4 regions of the Burkholderia sp. MR1-5-21 genome follow, and region 3 is predicted to be linked to each of the others. Evidence: riboswitches for the same ligand, from Rfam matches in the RefSeq annotation. Region 3 holds a riboswitch; each other region holds the start of a gene.
The links. Region 3 has a riboswitch for cobalamin ahead of ACV229_RS13110 (TonB-dependent receptor domain-containing protein). Riboswitches for the same ligand answer to the same signal wherever they lie in the genome.

Region 1 (4,155 bases), on a different contig from region 3:
ATTCGACGTGTTTGCCGATACGACGGCCGGTGTGCTGCCGTTCGGCGCGCTGCCGTTCGAGGCAAGCGGCAAGCCCGCGCTCGACACCGCGACGGGCAACGTGATCCGCACGCCGCCGCAAAACGGCCGCAACAGCCGTTCGCAGCTCGCCTACACGCTCGATCTCGACCGCGACGGCAACGCGACGATGACGGGCGACATCGCGCTCGACGGCCAGGCCGTCCAGCACGCGCGGCAGATGTTCCGGTACGTGCAGCCGAAACGGCTTGCCGACGAGATGCTGCGCCGCTCCGGTCTTTCCGGCGAGTTGCAGATGACCCCGCATCATCTCGACGCACTCGACCAGCCATTCTCGATCGCGCTGCGCGGCACGCTGAACCAGTTGTCGCTGATGCCGGGCCCTGCGGCGTTCGCGGTGCCGTCGCTGCCGAATTTCGGGCGGATCCGCGAGTTCGCCGACTTCGTCCTTCAGCAGAAGGACAAGCGTTTCGAAGGCGTATGCGCCGGAACGCGGCTCGAGGAGCGCTACCGGATCACGCTGCCGGCCGACGTCGAGATACTCGCGATTCCGCCCGATGTCGACGTCCGCGCCGGCGAAATCACGTACCGCTCGACCTATCGCCGGGACGGCCGGACCGTCGACGTGTCGCGCGTGCTCGATCGCGACCTCGGCGGCAACGTATGCAGCGGCGCGAAGCTCGCCGAGTGGGCGGACGCCGCACGCAGCATCTCGAAGGACCTGAAGCGGCAGATCCTGTATCGCTGACCGGTACCGCGGCGGCCCGCGCATCGCACGCCGTCGCGGGCTGGCGAGCGCCGGCCCCGCCTGCGTTTGCGCCGGCGCGCTGTGCTATCGTATGCGCCGCGTTCGGTGCTCGCATGCGCATTCCGCACATGCAGTCAAACGGGAAACAGGAGGCGGACGTCCGCCCGGCCTGTGCTGTCCCCGCAACGGTACGCCGCCCGCGCGATGCGCTTTCGAGCGCACGCGCCCAGGTCGCCCACGATGCCACTGCCCGCCTGCCTCGGGTGGGAAGGCCGCGGCCTGGCAAGCGGTCAGCCCGGATACCGGCCGACGCAAGGGGTGAGCGAGTCGCTTGCCGAACGCCCGATCCGCGGGGGACGGATCGTGTGCGCGTATCGTGCGCTTATGCCCGCTTCGAGCGGGCTGCTTTCATTCTGCTATGCATCGCCATTCCGCAGGCCGGTTTCGCGCCGTCCGTTCGCCGCTTTCCCCCGCTTCGACACGGTTCGCGCCGTGCTGCCTCCGATGAGCCGCGCGTGGCTGATCGGCGCCGGCCCCGGCGACGCCGACCTGCTGACGCTCAAGGCCGTGCGCGCGATCGGCGCGGCCGACGTGCTGCTCGTCGACGATCTCGTGAATCCCGACGTCCTGCAGCATGCGCGCGCCGATGCGCTGATCGAGCACGTCGGCAAGCGCGGCGGCCACGCATCGACGCCGCAGGAAACGATCGTCGCCGCGATGCTCGCGCACTTGCGCGCGGGCCGCAGCGTCGCGCGCCTGAAAGGCGGCGACCCGTTCGTGTTCGGCCGTGGCGGCGAGGAGCTGATCGCGCTCGGCGCAGCGGGGTTTCCGGTCGAGGTCGTGAACGGCATCACGGCCGGCATCGCCGCGCCGGCCGCGCTCGGCATTCCGGTCACGCATCGCGGCGACGCGCAGGGCGTGATTTTCGTGACCGGGCACGGCGCGGGCGACGACGAGCCCGACTGGTCAGCGCTCGCCGCCACCCGGATGACGCTCGTGATCTATATGGGCATCCGCCGCCTCGGCGCGATCGTCGCCGCGCTGCAGGCCGGCGGCCTGCCGGACGACACGCCGTGCGCGGCGATCGAATCGGCGACGCGGCCTGCGCAGCGTCACGCACTGGCGACGCTCGCGACCGTCGTCTCGACAGTCGGCACAGCCGGCATCGGCTCGCCCGCGATCGTCGTGATCGGCCGCGTCGCGGCGCTGGCGGGCGGCACAGCGCCGGAGCCTGCGTGATGCAGGTCGCGCTCGGTCTCGGCTTTCGCGCGGGCGTCAGCGCCGCGCAGCTCGACGCCGCGGTCCGCGCGGCGCTCGCGCGGCATCCGGACGCGCAGCCGGCCGTCGTCGCGACGCTCGCCGAAAAATCCAGCGCACGCGCGCTGCGCACGCTGTGCGCACGGCGCGGCTGGCCGCTCGTCGCGTTCGGCGCGGCGCAGCTCGCCGCGCATCCCGAACTCGCGGCGAGCGAGCCGTCGGCGGCCGCGCTCGCCCGCTTCGGCGTGGCGGGCATCGCGGAGCCGTGCGCGCGGCTCGCCGCGCCGCGCGGCCGGCTACTCGGCCCGAAACTCGCACGGGACGGCGTGACGGTCGCGCTCGCCGGCCCGCTGTGATCCCGCTTTGAACCCTTTGTTACGACAGGACGAACTCCGATGAAAACCGATCCCGAAGCGCATCAGCGGATGACCGAACGCCGCCGCGCCGGCCACGAGAAGAAGCAGGCCGCCGCCGTCAACGAAAAGGGCCTGCTGATCGTCAACACCGGCAACGGCAAGGGCAAGAGCACGGCCGCGTTCGGCATGGCCGTGCGCGTGCTCGGCCACGGGATGCGGCTCGGCGTCGTGCAGTTCATCAAGGGCGCGCTGCATACGTCCGAACGCGATTTCCTCGGCGCGGTCGCGCAGTGCGACTTCGTGACGATGGGTGACGGCTATACGTGGAACACGCAGAACCGCGACGCCGACATCGCGACCGCGCGCAAGGGCTGGGACGAAGCGCGCCGGATGATCGAAAGCGGCGACTACCAGATGGTGATCCTCGACGAGCTGAACACCGTGCTCAAGTACGAATACCTGCCGCTCGACGAAGTGCTCGCGACGCTCGCGGCCCGCCCCGCTTCGCTGCATGTCGTCGTGACCGGCCGGCACGCGCCCGATGCGCTCGTCGAAGCCGCCGACCTCGTCACCGAGATGCGGCTCGTCAAGCATCCGTACAAGGAACAGGGCGTGAAGGCGCAGCGCGGCGTGGAGTTCTGAGCGATGCGCGCCTGCCCTGCGCTCTTCGTCAGCGCGCCCGCGTCCGGCCAGGGCAAGACGTCGGTGACGGCCGGTCTCGCGCGGCTGCATCGCCGGCTCGGCCGCCGCGTGCGCGTGTTCAAGACCGGGCCGGATTTTCTCGATCCGATGCTGCTCGAACGCGCGAGCGGCGCGCCCGTGCATGCGCTCGACCTCGGCATGGTCGGTGAAGCCGGCTGCCGCACGCTGCTCGCCGATGCGGCGCGCGACGCCGACCTGATCCTGATCGAAGGCGTGATGGGGCTGTTCGACGGCACGCCGAGCAGCGCGGATCTCGCAGCGGCATTCGGCGTGCCGGTCGTCACGGTGATTTCCGCGAAATCGATGGCGCAGACCTTCGCGGCGATCGCATTCGGCCTTGCGCATTTTCGTGAAGGCTTGCCGTTCCACGGCGTGCTCGCGAACCGCGTCGGTTCCGCGCGTCATGCCGAATTGCTGCAGCAAGCGCTGCCCGGCGACCTGCGCTGGCTCGGCCACGTGCCGGCCGACGCGGGCATCGCGTTGCCCGAGCGTCATCTCGGGCTGCATCAACCGCACGACATCGACGACCTCGACGCGCGGCTCGACCGCGCGGCCGACGCACTCGCGCAGACCGCACTGGCCGAACTGCCGCCCGCCGTCGCGTTCGCGGCGCCGGACGACATCGCGCCGCTGCCGCACGTGCTGGCGGGCAAGCGCATCGCGATCGCACGCGATGTCGCGTTCTCGTTCATCTATCCGGCGAATCTCGCACTGCTCGAAGCGCTCGGCGCGCAGTTGCGGTTCTTCTCGCCGCTTGCCGACGAGCCCGTCCCCGGCGATTGCGACGCACTGTTCCTGCCGGGTGGCTATCCGGAACTGCATGCGGCGACGCTCGCGGCGAACGTGACGAGCGCGCGGACGATCTGCGCGCATGCATCGGCCGGCAAGCCGATCGTCGCCGAATGCGGCGGGATGGTGTATCTGTGCGAATCGTTGACCGACGTGGACGGTGCAGCGACGCCGATGCTCGGCCTGCTGCCCGGCCACGCAACGATGCAGCGCCGCTTCGCGGCATTGGGGATGCAGCAGCTCGACACGCGCGCCGGGCCGATGCGCGGGCATACGTTCCACTAT
Region 2 (4,155 bases), on a different contig from region 3:
GATCGAGTCGCCTTTCGCGAGCGCGGGAAACGCGACGATGCGCAGGTGCTCGGCGCTGAATTGCGGCGCCGCGACCGTGACGGGCGCCGGCCGGTCGAAGATGCCGTGCTGGACATCGACCGGCACCGTCGAGCCGTCGGCGTGCACCGTCTGTGCGGTGTTGACGGCGAGCGTCTGAAGCTGCGCGTTGTACGGCAGCACGTACTGGCCGAAGCGGGCGATCGCCGCGTCCGTCAGCAGCTTGATCGACAGATCGACCTGTGCGGTGCGCTTGCCGGATGCGTCGACCCTGATCGTGTTGTCGAGTCGCTCGACCTGGTAGTCGGCGGCGAAAGCAGGCGAAATCTTGAGCAGCAGCGCCGCGATGCCGTAGTGGGCAATACGCGAGAGAGTCATGTCGGTCCCCGTGGTTGGAAGGTTGGTGACGCCGGCTGCGAAAGCCTGGATGAGCCTGAATGAGAAAAACGAAGAGGATGAAAATGACGACCGGGCCTGCCGGCCGGTTTCCCCCGTATCGGCCTTCGGCAGCGGCGCGAACACCGGATCGACCCTATCCAAGCCGCTCAGTGGCGTCAATTGTCTGAGTATTCGGCGGGCGGCTGCACGGCGGCCGGATACCGTCCGGTGCCGCACGCAGTCGACCCGGCTTCCCGGGCGGCAGTTTGAACGACTGTCAATTGCGCACGCCGGTTCTCCGGGGACCGGAACGTCGGATCGCCGCTGCAGCCGTCCCCGCCGCCTTGACGCTCCCGCCCGCTCCACCTACACTCGCACGCGTTTCGGTGCTCGCGCGCACCCTCCGGCGCGCGCAGTTAAACGGGAAACAGGGAGCGAGCCTGCATCGCAGCCGCGCCAACCTGTGCTGCCCCCGCAACGGTAAGCGAACGCTTCACGCCACGCGCGAAGCAGCGCCGCTTCGCCGCATGCCACCCGCATGCGGACGACTGCCACTGGACGCCTCGTGCGTCCGGGAAGGCGAAGTGGCGTGTTCGTCAGCCCGGATACCGGCCGAGACGAGGGGTTCAGCGCCGCGGGGATGCGGCGCATTGTCCACGGCCGCAGCCGCAGTGCGTCCGGCATCCGAGCGTTTCCCGTTTCCCGACCCGCTGTGCGTTTCGCGCAGGCCGGTCGAGCATCCGGGGCATGTGCGGGCCCGGGCATCCGGTGCCGGCCGTGTTGGCATTCACCATGTCGACCGTTCGCAAGGGAGCACCATGCTCGACTCGTTTTCCCGCCTGTTCAACGACAGCCCGTCCGGGCTGCGCGGCAAGATCATCGCCATCTATTCGTTGCTGATCGCGTTCAACGTCGGCGCGTGGATCTGGGCGTTCATCGCCTTCCACGGCCAGCCGGTGCTGCTCGGCACCGCGCTGCTCGCATACGTGTTCGGCCTGCGCCACGCGGTCGACGCCGACCATATCGCGGCGATCGACAACGTCACGCGCAAGCTGATGCAGGAGGGCCGCAGCCCGCTCGGCGCGGGCCTGTTCTTTTCGCTCGGCCATTCGACGGTGGTGATCGTGATGTCGGTCGTGGTCGCGCTGACGGCGGCGTCGATCGCCCGCTTCGACGGCATGCGGGCGATCGGCGGGACGATCAGCACCTGCGTGTCGGCGTTTTTCCTGCTGCTGCTCGCGGCCGCGAACCTGATGATCCTGATCTCCGTGTACCGGACGTTTCGCGCGGTGAAGCGCGGCGAACCGCTCGTCGAAGAGGATCTCGACCTGCTGATGAACAAGCGCGGCGTGCTCGCGCGCATCTTCCGGCCGCTGTTCCGGCTCGTGTCGCGCAGCTGGCACCTGTATCCGATCGGCTTCCTGTTCGGGATCGGCTTCGACACCGCGACCGAGATCGCGCTGTTCGGCATCTCGGCGACGCAGGTGCAGGGCGGGCTGTCGTTCTGGTCGGTGATGGTGCTGCCCGCGCTGTTCACTGCCGGCATGACGCTCGTCGACACGACCGACGGCATCCTGATGATGGGCGCGTACCGCTGGGCGTACGTGCGGCCGATCCGCAAGCTCTACTACAACATCACGATCACGTTCGTCTCCGTGCTGGTCGCCGCGCTGATCGGCGGCATCGAGGTGCTCGCGCTCATCGCCGACAAGCTGTCGCTGCAAGGCCCCGTCTGGGACTTCGCATCGATGGCGGCCGCGCATTTCGGCATGCTCGGCTACCTCGTGATCGGGCTGTTCGTCGCGAGCTGGCTCGTGTCGGCCGTGATCTACCGCGTGAAGCGCTACGACGAGATCGACGTGACGATCTCCGCCTGATTTCCCTTTTCGACACAGGACATTCCATGACCATGCGCAAGCTGCCCGTCACCATCGTCACGGGCTTTCTCGGCAGCGGCAAGACGACCTTGATGCGCCACATCCTGCAGCACGCGCAGGGCCGCCGCATCGCGGTGATCGTCAACGAGTTCGGCGAACTCGGCATCGACGGCGAGATTCTGAAGGGGTGCGGCATCGGCTGCGACGACGCGCAGGACGAAGCGTCCGGCCAGCTCTACGAACTCGCGAACGGCTGCCTGTGCTGTACCGTGCAGGAAGAGTTCTACCCGGTGATGGAGGCGCTCGTCGAGCGCCGCGCGGACATCGACCACGTGCTGATCGAGACGTCCGGCCTCGCGCTGCCGAAGCCGCTCGTGCAGGCGTTCAACTGGCCGACGATCCGCAACAGCTTCACCGTCGACGCGGTCGTGACCGTCGTCGACGGGCCGGCCACCGCGAGCGGCCAGTTCGCCGAGAACCCGCAGGCGGTCGACGCACAGCGCCGCGCCGATCCGAACCTCGACCACGAATCGCCGCTGCACGAGCTGTTCGCCGACCAGCTGTCGTCCGCCGATCTCGTGATCGTCAACAAGGCCGACCTCGTCGACGGCGCGCAGCTCGAGCAGGTCGAGGCGGCGATCCGGGAAGAGATCCCGCCGCAGGTGAAGATCGTCCGCGCGACGCGCGGCGAGCTCGATCTCGCGATGCTGCTCGGGCTCGAGTCGGCGTCCGAGGAAACCATTCACCTGCGCCACGACCATCACGGCTCGGCCGACGACGAAGATCACGACCATCATCACGACGATTTCGATTCGGTGGTCGTCAGCGGCGACGCGGGCTCGCGCGACGCGACGATCGCCGCGCTGCAGCGCGTCGTCGAGACGCATACGATCTATCGCGCGAAGGGCTTCGCCGCGCTGCCGGACGCGCCGATGCGCCTCGTGATCCAGGGCGTCGGCCGCCGCTTCGACAGCTACTTCGACCGCCGCTGGCAGGACGGCGAAGCGCGCGCGAGCCGCTTCGTGCTGATCGGCGAGGACCTCGACGCGGCCGCGCTGCAGCGCGCGTTCGACGCGGCGCTCGCGGCCGAGACGCAACAGGCGTAACGCACGATGCATCTGCTGCGCACCACGCCGGGCGGCTTCGTCGACGATACACAGGGCGTCGTCCGGATCGACCAGCAACCCGCCGAAATCGTGATCCTGAGCTCGGCGGACACGACGCTGTCGCTGCTCGCGAGCATCGTGCCGCGTCTGCCCGAAGGTTTCCCCAGCGTGCGGCTCGCGAACGTGACGTTCCTGCGCCAGCCGGCATCGGTCGATTTCTACGTCGACGACGTGCTGAAGCACGCGAAGGCGGTCGTGATCGACCACCTCGGCGGCGAAGCGTACTGGCCGTACGGGATCGAGCAGGCCGTGTCGCTCGCGTCGCGGCACCGGCAACGGCTCGCGATGTTCTCGGGCGACCTGCAGGAAGATCCGAACCTGATCGCGAAGAGCACCGTCGCGCCCGAGCTGTGCCGGTTGTGGTGGCGCTATTTGCGCGAAGGCGGCGCGCACAACGCCGAAGCGCTGTTGCGCAGCATCGCGTTTCACGCGCTCGGCTTCGGCGACGAGCCGGCGCCGCCGCGTCCGCTGCCGGCCGCCGCGCTGTATCACCCGGCGCGCGACCCGGCGAGCATCGACGACTGGCTGCCGCGCTGGACGCCCGGCGCGCCCGTCGTCGCGATCCTGTTCTACAAGGCGCACTGGCAGGCCGCGAACACCGCCGTGTTCGACGCGCTTGCCGATGCGCTGATCCGTGAAGGGCTGAATCCGCTGCCCGTCGCGGTGACGTCGCTGAAGGATGCGGTGAGCCGCGAAGTGGTCGCGCAGCTCTGCGA
Region 3 (4,155 bases):
CCGCCGGAAATGCTTCACCGTGACGCACGCTCGTTTGCAGTCGCAGCAGTTCGGACGCGAGCGACAGCGCCGCCATCACTGCGATGCGATCGGTGCCGCGCACCGAGCTGTTCGAGCGGATCTTCGTCATTTCCGCGTCGACACGCGCGACAGCCTCGAGCAGCGCCGCTTCGGTCTCGGCCGAACAGGCGAGCCGATAGGCCTGGCCGAGAATCGAGACTTCGATCTGCTTGGTGCTCATGCGTGTTCTCCGTGGCTGGCCGCGTCGTCGCTATCGGCGCGCGCCTGTGTATCGAGCAGGTCGAGCTGGTTGTCGGCTTCCGCCACGCTCTTCGAGCGCGGCAGCTTCTCGAGAATCGCGTTCAGTTTCACCTGGGCGTCGTCGATCTTTGCCGACAGCGTGTCGCGTTCGGCCGCGAGCGCATTGCGCTCCTCGCGCAATTGCGCGAGCTCCGCGCGCACCGTGTCTGCTTCCGCGCGCAATTGCGCGACTTGCTCTTCGAGCGCGAGCCGTTCCGAGTGATAGCGCTGGTTCAGTGCAATCAGTCGGCCAATATTTTGAGATAGGGTTTCGAGTTCGTTGAGCATCTGCTGCGTCCTCTAAAGACCCAGCATTTTAGCGCGGAATAACGCGCATTCCGACATCTGTAACGTTTCCAGTCGTAACACCCCTGCTTCTTGCCGCGAATTGGCGAGACAGGGGCCGGTTTCGCGTGCGTGCCGACCGCTTTCTTGACGCTCCCGTGGCCCGCTCCTAAACTGGCGCCGCCTCGGTGCTCGCGCGTACGACGCGCGGTTAAACGGGAAGCAGGGCGCCGGCTCCGCCAGGAGCGGCCAACCTGCGCTGCCCCCGCAACGGTAAGCGGCCGCATCGAACGATGCAGGCCGGCTCGGGTGCGCTCGGCGTGTGCGGTTCGCATGCGAGCGCAGGCCACTGCGCATGAAAGCGCGGGAAGGCGAGCCGGTGTGCCGCCAGCCCGGATACCGGCCGAGGCGGGGAGCCCGTGCGCGGGCTTCATGACGCGCGGCCTGCGGGGAAGCGGGGCGCGCAGCCGTTCACAGGATGTCTTCGATGCTGACCCCAATCGCCCGCACCGCGCTCGGCGCGCTATGCGGGCTGCCGCTCGCCGCCACGGCCCAGACCGTTGCTGCCGATGCCGCTGCACCGGCCGTACCCGCCATACCTGGCACACCCGCTGCCGGCGCGCAGACCGGACAGAATACCGGCGCGCAGCTGCTCGCGCCGGTCGTCGTCACCGCGCGGCGCGCGCCGCAGGCCCTCGCCGATGCGATTCCGCAAACGACCGTGTTCGACGCGCAGGACATCGCTGCGCATCCGGGCGCCGACCTGCCGACGCTGCTCGCGTTCGCACCAGGCGCGCAGATCGTGCGCAACGGCGGCCCCGGCGCGAGCGCGACGCTGTTCTTGCGTGGCGCGCAATCGACGCAATCGCTCGTGCTGATCGACGGCGTGCGCGTCGATTCCGCGAGCCTCGGCGCCGCGCAGCTGAGCCAGTTGCCGCTCGACCAGATCGAGCGGGTCGAGGTCGTGAACGGCAACGTGTCGTCGCTGTACGGCTCTGGCGCGATCGGCGGTGTCGTGCAGGTGTTCACGAAGGAAGGCGGCAATCATCCGCCGCGTTTCAATTTCGCGGTCGGCCTCGGCAGCTACGGCACGCAGACGCAGCAGGCGGGCGTGTCGGGCCGGCTCGACGCCGACGGCAAGACGACCTTCAGCGTGTCGATCGCGCGCAACAAGGACAACGGCTTTTCCGCGCTCGATCCGGCGAAGCAGCCGAATGCGAACCCGAATGCGAACGGCTACCTGAACGAGAGCGTCACCGCATCGCTGCGGCATCGCTTCGACGATCGCTGGGATGCGGGCATCACGTACTTGCAGTCGAACGGCAACAACAGCTACGACAACGCGTTCGGCGTGCCGACCGACCTGAACACCCTGTACTCGCGCGTGCAGCAGGCACGCGTGTTCGCGAACGGCAAGCTGTTCGACTGGTGGACCACGCATGTCAGCGTCGCGACCGGCAACGACCGCAGCCAGACGGAGCTGAACGGCGTCTACACTGACCACTTCAATTCCGACAACCGCCAGTACACGTGGCAGAACGATTTCCGGATCGCGCCCGACCACATGATCCAGGCTGGCTATGAGCGGCTCGACCAGCAGTTCATGTCGAACGTGTATTCGGCGCCGCAACGCCACGTGAATTCCGGCTGGCTCGGCTACACGGGACGCATCGGCCGCCAGCAGTTCCAGGCGAGCCTGCGGCGCGACCAGTATTCGGATTTCGGCGGCGCGAACTCGTACTATCTGGGCTATGGTCTCGACCTCACCGATCGCTGGAAAATCACCGCCAGCTATTCGGATGCGTTCCGCGCGCCGAGCTTCAACGACCTCTATTACCCGATCGCCGGGAATCCGTCGATCCAGCCCGAGCGCAGCCATTCGGTCGAGGCCGCGCTGCAATATGCGTCGAACGCGGTGGGTGTGGTGCGCCTCACCGCGTTCCAGACGCGCTATTCGAACCTGATCGACTACCGGCCCGAGGCGAACAGCTTCTTCTATGTCGCGCAGAATGTCGGCCGCGCGAAGGTGCAGGGGCTCGAAGGCTCGTGGCAAGGGCACGTCGGCGCGACCGACGTGCGGGTTGCCGCCACCTTGCAGAACCCGATCGACGAAACGCAGAATCAGGACCTGGACCGGCGCGCGCGGCGGTTCGCGTCGGCGGCGGTGAGCCGCGCGTTCGGCCCCGTGCGCGTCGGCGGCGAGTGGCTCGTCAGTGGCGCGCGCAACGACTCGGGCGGCGGGCGGCTCGGCGGATATGGGCTCGTCAATCTGTTCGCGCGCTACAACATCACGAAAGCGTGGTACGTCAGCGCGCGCATCGACAACCTCTTCGACAAGGACTACGAGCTTGCCTACGCATACAACACGCCGCGGCGCGGCGCCTATGTCACGCTCGGCTGGCAGCAGCAGTAGGCGCCGGGCGGGCGCGCCGGCCTGCGCGCGACGGTGCGCCGCATGAGCGCCACGCGCGCGGCGGCGATCTGGGCGGCGCTCGCGGCCGCGGTCGCCGTGCTGTTCATCGCGTCGCTGACGATCGGCAGCGTGCCGATGTCGCCGCTGCAGGCGCTCGCCTCGCTCGTTCCGCACGGCGGCGGCGATGCGTCGGGCAACGCAGCGCTGTTCGCCGACATCGTCCGCACGCTGCGCCTGCCGCGCGCGCTCGCGGGCTTCGCGTGCGGTGCGTTGCTCGCGCTCGCGGGCGCGCTGCTGCAGGTGCTGCTGCGCAATCCGCTCGCGGAACCGTACGTGCTCGGCGTGTCGGGCGGCGCGGCCGGCTTCGCGCTCGTCGCGATGATCGCGGGCGCCGCGTGGTGGCTTGTCGACGCGTCGGCGTTCGCCGGCGCGCTCGTGTCGGTGGGGCTCGTGCTCGGCCTCGCGCGCCGCGAGCTGTGGCGCGGCGAGTTGCGCGACGCGTCGCCGCGGTTGCTGCTCACCGGCGTCGTGATCGCGGCCGGGTGGGGCGCGCTTGTCACGCTGCTGCTGTCGCTCGCGCCCGATGCCAGCCTGCGTGGCATCATCTTCTGGTTGACCGGCGACCTGAACGGCGCCGCGGCGCCATGGTTTGCGTGGGCCGCGCTTGCGCTCGCCGCGTGCGTCGCGCTGCCGGCCGCGCCGCAACTGAACGTGCTGCTGCGCGGCGACGCGGTCGCCCTCGCGCTCGGCGTGCCGGTCGCGCGGCTGCGCGTGCGGATCTACCTGGCCGCATCGCTGGCCGCGGCCGCCGCGGTGACGACCGCAGGGACGATCGGTTTCGTCGGCCTCGTCGTCCCGCATGCGTTGCGTCTCGCGTTCGGCAACGACCAGCGCATGCTGCTGCCTGCCGCGATGCTCGCGGGCGGCGGCGGCGTGATGGCGGCCGACCTGCTCGCGCGGACGGTGATCGCGCCCGCGCAATTGCCGGTCGGCGTGATGACCGCGCTGATCGGCGTGCCCGTGTTCCTGTGGATGTTGCTGAGGAGACCGACGCGATGAATGCAGCCGCATCCTTGCCCGCCAACGGTTTCTCGTATGCGGCGGTCGACCTGACGCTGCGGGTCGGCGCGCGCACGTTGCTGAGCGGCTTCACGCAG
Region 4 (4,155 bases), on a different contig from region 3:
CGACGTCGAGCTTCGCTTCGGTCGCGGCGCCGCCGCTGTTCTTGCTGACGACGACGTCGATGCCCGCGAGCGCGAACAGCGCGCGTTCGCCGTCGAGCGTAAACGGCCCGCGCGCCGCGACGATCTGCGCGCGCGCGTTGCCGGGATGCGGGTCGAGACAGCGCACGAGCCAGAACTGGTGCGCCGGTATCGCGTCGAGATGCGCGAGCGGCTCGCGGCCGAGCGTGAACAGCGGCCGGCGAAACGGCGCGAGCGCGGCCTCGATGCCGGCCCAGTCGTCGACCATCCGCCAGTCGTCGCCCGGCTGCGGCTGCCACGGCGCGCGGCGCAGGGCCCAGCACGGCACGCCCGCGTCGCGCGCGGCGGCGGCCGCGTTCGCGCTGATTCGCGCCGCATACGGATGGGTCGCGTCGATCACAAGGCCGATACCGGCTTCGCGCAGGTACGCGGCCAGACCCGCCGCACCGCCGAAGCCGCCGACACGCACCTCGCACGCGAGATCGGCCGGCACCTTGCCGAGCCCGGCGAGACTGTACACGTGGCTCGGGCCGAGCGCGCGGGCGATCTTCAGCGCATCGCCGGTACCGCCGAGCAGCAGGATCCGCGCGCTCATCGCGCGGCTCCGACGAAGCGGCCCTGCCGGTCGATCGCGAACATCTCGAGCGCGACCGACGCGGGCACGATGTCGCGGGCGACACGCAGCGCATGCGCGCACACGATGTCGCCGAGCGGCACGCCGTCCGCGTGCGCGAGCTTCAGCGCTTCCTGGCTCGTGTTCGCCGCGCGCATCGCGGCCTGCAGCGCGTCGCTCGCGCCGGCCTCGGCCGCCCATTGCGCGAGCAGCGGCAGGTCGATGCTCGAATGGCGGCTGTGCAGGTCAAGATGACCGCCGGCAAGCTTGCTGAGCTTGCCGAAGCCGCCGCACATGGAGACGCGCGCAATCGGCGCGCGCCGCAGGTGCTTCAGCACCGCGCCCGCGAAATCCCCCATCTCGATCAGCGCCATGTCCGGCAGGTGATAGTGCGCACGCATCGCGTCCTCGCTTGCGTTGCCCGTGCAGGCGGCGATATGGCCGACTCCGTTCGCGCGCGCGACGTCGATGCCCTGGTGGATCGACGCGATATACGCGGAGCACGAGAACGGCCGCACGATGCCGGTCGTGCCGAGGATCGACAGTCCGCCGACGATGCCGAGCCGCGGGTTCATCGTCTTCAGCGCGAGCGCCTCGCCGCCCTCGACGCCGATCGTCACGTCGAAGCCGCCCGCATAGCCGTGCTCGGCCGCGAGCGCGGTCAGGTGCGTCGTCATCATCTGGCGCGGCACCGGGTTGATCGCCGGTTCCCCGACCGGCAGCGTGAGCCCCGCACGCGTGACCGTGCCGACGCCGGGCCCCGCATGGAAGCGCGCGCCGGGCGCCGCCGCGAGCGCGACGCGCGCGAACACCAGCGCGCCATGCGTGACGTCCGGATCGTCGCCGGCGTCCTTGATTGTGCCGGCTTCCGCAGCACGTTCCGCGCCGTCTTCCGCGCTGTTTCCGATGATCCGGCAGAACTCGAGGCGCATCATCACGCGCTGGCCTTTCGGCAACACGATCTCGACCGCGTCGTCCGCGATGCCGGCGAGCAGCAGACGCGCGGCGGCGAGCGACGTCGCGGTCGCGCAGCTCCCGGTCGTATAGCCGAAGCGCAGCGGTGCGGGCTGTTCGGGCGTTTCGTCGCGCATCACGTCGCGGGGTTCGTGTCGTCCGGCGCGGGTTTGCGCACGTCGTACAGCGTGACCGGCAGCGCCTGCCGCCAGCTGTCGAAGCGGCCGAGCGGCTCGGCTTGCGCGAGCGACACGCGCGTGAGCGTGCCGCCGTGCCCGTCGCGCCATACGGCGAGCGCCATTTCACCTTGCAGCGTGACGGCATTCGCGACGAGCCGGCCACCGGGTTTCAGCGCCGACCAGCATGCATCGAGCACGCCCGGCACGGTCACGCCGCCGCCGATGAAGATCGCGTCGGGCGCGGCGAGCCCCGCGAGCGCATCGGGCGCGCGCCCGGCGACGAGCTGCAGCCCCGGCACGCCGAGCGCGTCGCGATTGTGTTCGATGAAGCGCTGCCGCTCCGCATGCGACTCGATCGCGATCGCCTGGCACGACGGATGCGCGCGCATCCATTCGATGCCGATCGACCCGCATCCGGCACCGACGTCCCAAAGCCGTTCGTCGGGCGCGGGCGCGAGGCGCGCGAGCGTCAGCGTGCGCATGTCGCGCTTCGTGAGCTGGCCGTCGTGGCGGTATGCGTCGTCCGGCAAACCGGGCGTCAGCGCGCGCCGCGGCGCATCGGGCGCCATGCGGCAGTCGAGCGCAACGAGGTTCAGCGCCGCGGTTTCGTCGACGGACCAGTCGTGCGCGAGCCCGTCGATGCGGCGCTCGAGCGGGCCGCCCAGATGTTCGAACACGCTGATCCGGCTCGGCCCGAAGCCGCGTGCGGCCAGTTCCGCTGCGACCGCGGCGGGCGTGCGGCCGTCCGCGCTCAGCACGAACAGGCGCCGCCCGGGCAGCAGATGCCGCGCGAGCGTCGCGAGCGGCCGGCCGACCAGCGACACGGCGCCGACGTCCTGCAGCGCCCAGCCGAGGCGCGCCGCGGCCAGCGACAGCGACGACGGCGCGGGCAGCACGCGCCATTCGCCAGGCGAAAGCTGGCGCGCGAGCGTCGCGCCGACGCCGAACAGCATCGGGTCGCCGCTCGCGAGCACGCAGACCGGGGAATGGCGCCGCGCGAGCACGCCCGCGAGATCGAACGGCGACGGCCACGGTTCGCGCACAGCGCGCAGCCGCGCGGGCAGCATGTCGAGGTGCCGCGGCGCGCCGACGACGAGCGTCGCGTCGAGCAATGCGCGGCGCGCGCTGCGCCCGAGCCCCGCGAAACCGTCGTCGCCGATGCCCACCACCGTCAGCCACGCCGTCATGCACCCTTCCCCATCGTTCGATTCCATCGTGTCGCCGCAGGCGGCCGTGAAGCCGCCGGCGCGTCCGTCCGCGTTGCGAAAGACGGCATGGTACCGTGTTCCACCGCGCGTTTCACCTGCGGGCCGGCACGGACCGGACGCCCGGAACTGCACCGTTCGCAGGCGGGTCGGCGGGCGTCGCGAACCCCCTGCAAAATCGGGTATCCTACGGCGTTCGTTCGCCGGTGCCCCTTCGGGGCCGAAGAGGGAACACAGGGCGCGTGCCGCGCCGCTGTGGCTGCCCCCGCAACTGTAGACAGCGAGTCCGCCTCCACCCGACGCCACTGGTTTCACCGGGAAGGCCTGGAGCGGGCGTCGACCTGCCAGCCAGGAGACCTGCCGGCCTGAAAGTGCGTGCGTGCCAGCCGGCATCGGGCGGGGTGTACCGATGCGTTGGCCGCGGCCCGACACTATCCCGGTGCCCCGTTGAGTTCCGCCCCCGATTCATCCCCCGCTTTGCCTGCCGTGCGGCCGTCCGCGTGCCCGGGGCTCGTGCGCGTCGTCGCCGCGGCCGACGGCGGGCTGTGCCGGATCAAGCTGCCGGGCGGCCGGCTCGACACGGCGCAGGCGCGCGCGATCGCGGCCGTCGCGCGTGCGCACGGCTCCGGCGTGATCGAAGCGACCAACCGCGCGAATCTTCAGTTGCGCGGCATCCGCGACGGTGAGAGCGACGCACTCACCCGCGCGCTGCTCGACGCGGGGCTCGGCCCGCTCGTCGACGCCGGCGGCGATGCCGCCGCGCTCGCGGCGAGCGACGACGTCCGCAACCTGATGCTGAACCCCCTTGGCGGGCGCGATCCCGCCGCGCTGATCGACAGCCGCGCGCTGGCCGCGCCGCTGCTCGACATGCTCGCGCGCGAGCCGCGCCGGTTCGAACTGTCGCCGAAATTCGCGATCCAGCTCGACGGCGGCGAGGCGGTCGCGGCGCTCGATCATCCGCACGACATCTGGCTGGCCGCGTGGCGCCGCGGTGACGGCGCGGCGCGCATCGCGGCCGGGCTCGCCGGCTGCCCGCCCGTGGCGCGCGGCGATGCGCCCGCCGTCGTCGACGTTTCGCCTGAAGAAACCGTCGCGCTCGTTCGCGCGCTGCTGCTCGCGTTTCTCGACCTCGCGCCGGCCGACGTGACGCGGATGCGCGCGCTGCTCCCGACGTGCGGCGCCCGGG

Region 1: it holds a riboswitch for cobalamin, as region 3 does, so the genes downstream of both, cobA (uroporphyrinogen-III C-methyltransferase) here and ACV229_RS13110 (TonB-dependent receptor domain-containing protein) in region 3, are expected to answer to the same signal.
Region 2: it holds a riboswitch for cobalamin, as region 3 does, so the genes downstream of both, ACV229_RS03345 (HoxN/HupN/NixA family nickel/cobalt transporter) here and ACV229_RS13110 (TonB-dependent receptor domain-containing protein) in region 3, are expected to answer to the same signal.
Region 4: it holds a riboswitch for cobalamin, as region 3 does, so the genes downstream of both, cobG (precorrin-3B synthase) here and ACV229_RS13110 (TonB-dependent receptor domain-containing protein) in region 3, are expected to answer to the same signal.

The regions. Positions count from the first base shown of each region.
Region 1 is NZ_JBSAXD010000002.1:170,884-175,038, forward strand. It holds gene ACV229_RS03350 (DUF3857 domain-containing transglutaminase family protein) at 1-766, shown strand, start outside; cobalamin riboswitch at 852-1,091, shown strand; gene cobA (uroporphyrinogen-III C-methyltransferase) at 1,271-2,005, shown strand; gene ACV229_RS03360 (cobalamin biosynthesis protein) at 2,005-2,379, shown strand; gene cobO (cob(I)yrinic acid a,c-diamide adenosyltransferase) at 2,419-3,021, shown strand; gene ACV229_RS03370 (cobyrinate a,c-diamide synthase) at 3,025-4,155, shown strand, end outside.
Region 2 is NZ_JBSAXD010000002.1:166,046-170,200, reverse strand. It holds gene ACV229_RS03350 (DUF3857 domain-containing transglutaminase family protein) at 1-396, opposite strand, end outside; cobalamin riboswitch at 764-1,027, shown strand; gene ACV229_RS03345 (HoxN/HupN/NixA family nickel/cobalt transporter) at 1,215-2,273, shown strand; gene cobW (cobalamin biosynthesis protein CobW) at 2,300-3,379, shown strand; gene cobN (cobaltochelatase subunit CobN) at 3,386-4,155, shown strand, end outside.
Region 3 is NZ_JBSAXD010000008.1:32,231-36,385, forward strand. It holds gene ACV229_RS13100 (cell division protein ZapA) at 1-241, opposite strand, end outside; gene ACV229_RS13105 (ATPase) at 238-588, opposite strand; cobalamin riboswitch at 755-1,007, shown strand; gene ACV229_RS13110 (TonB-dependent receptor domain-containing protein) at 1,073-2,998, shown strand; gene ACV229_RS13115 (FecCD family ABC transporter permease) at 3,041-4,057, shown strand; gene ACV229_RS13120 (ABC transporter ATP-binding protein) at 4,054-4,155, shown strand, end outside.
Region 4 is NZ_JBSAXD010000002.1:119,209-123,363, forward strand. It holds gene ACV229_RS03130 (cobalt-precorrin-6A reductase) at 1-613, opposite strand, end outside; gene ACV229_RS03135 (cobalt-precorrin-5B (C(1))-methyltransferase) at 610-1,722, opposite strand; gene cbiE (precorrin-6y C5,15-methyltransferase (decarboxylating) subunit CbiE) at 1,722-2,951, opposite strand; cobalamin riboswitch at 3,157-3,348, shown strand; gene cobG (precorrin-3B synthase) at 3,417-4,155, shown strand, end outside.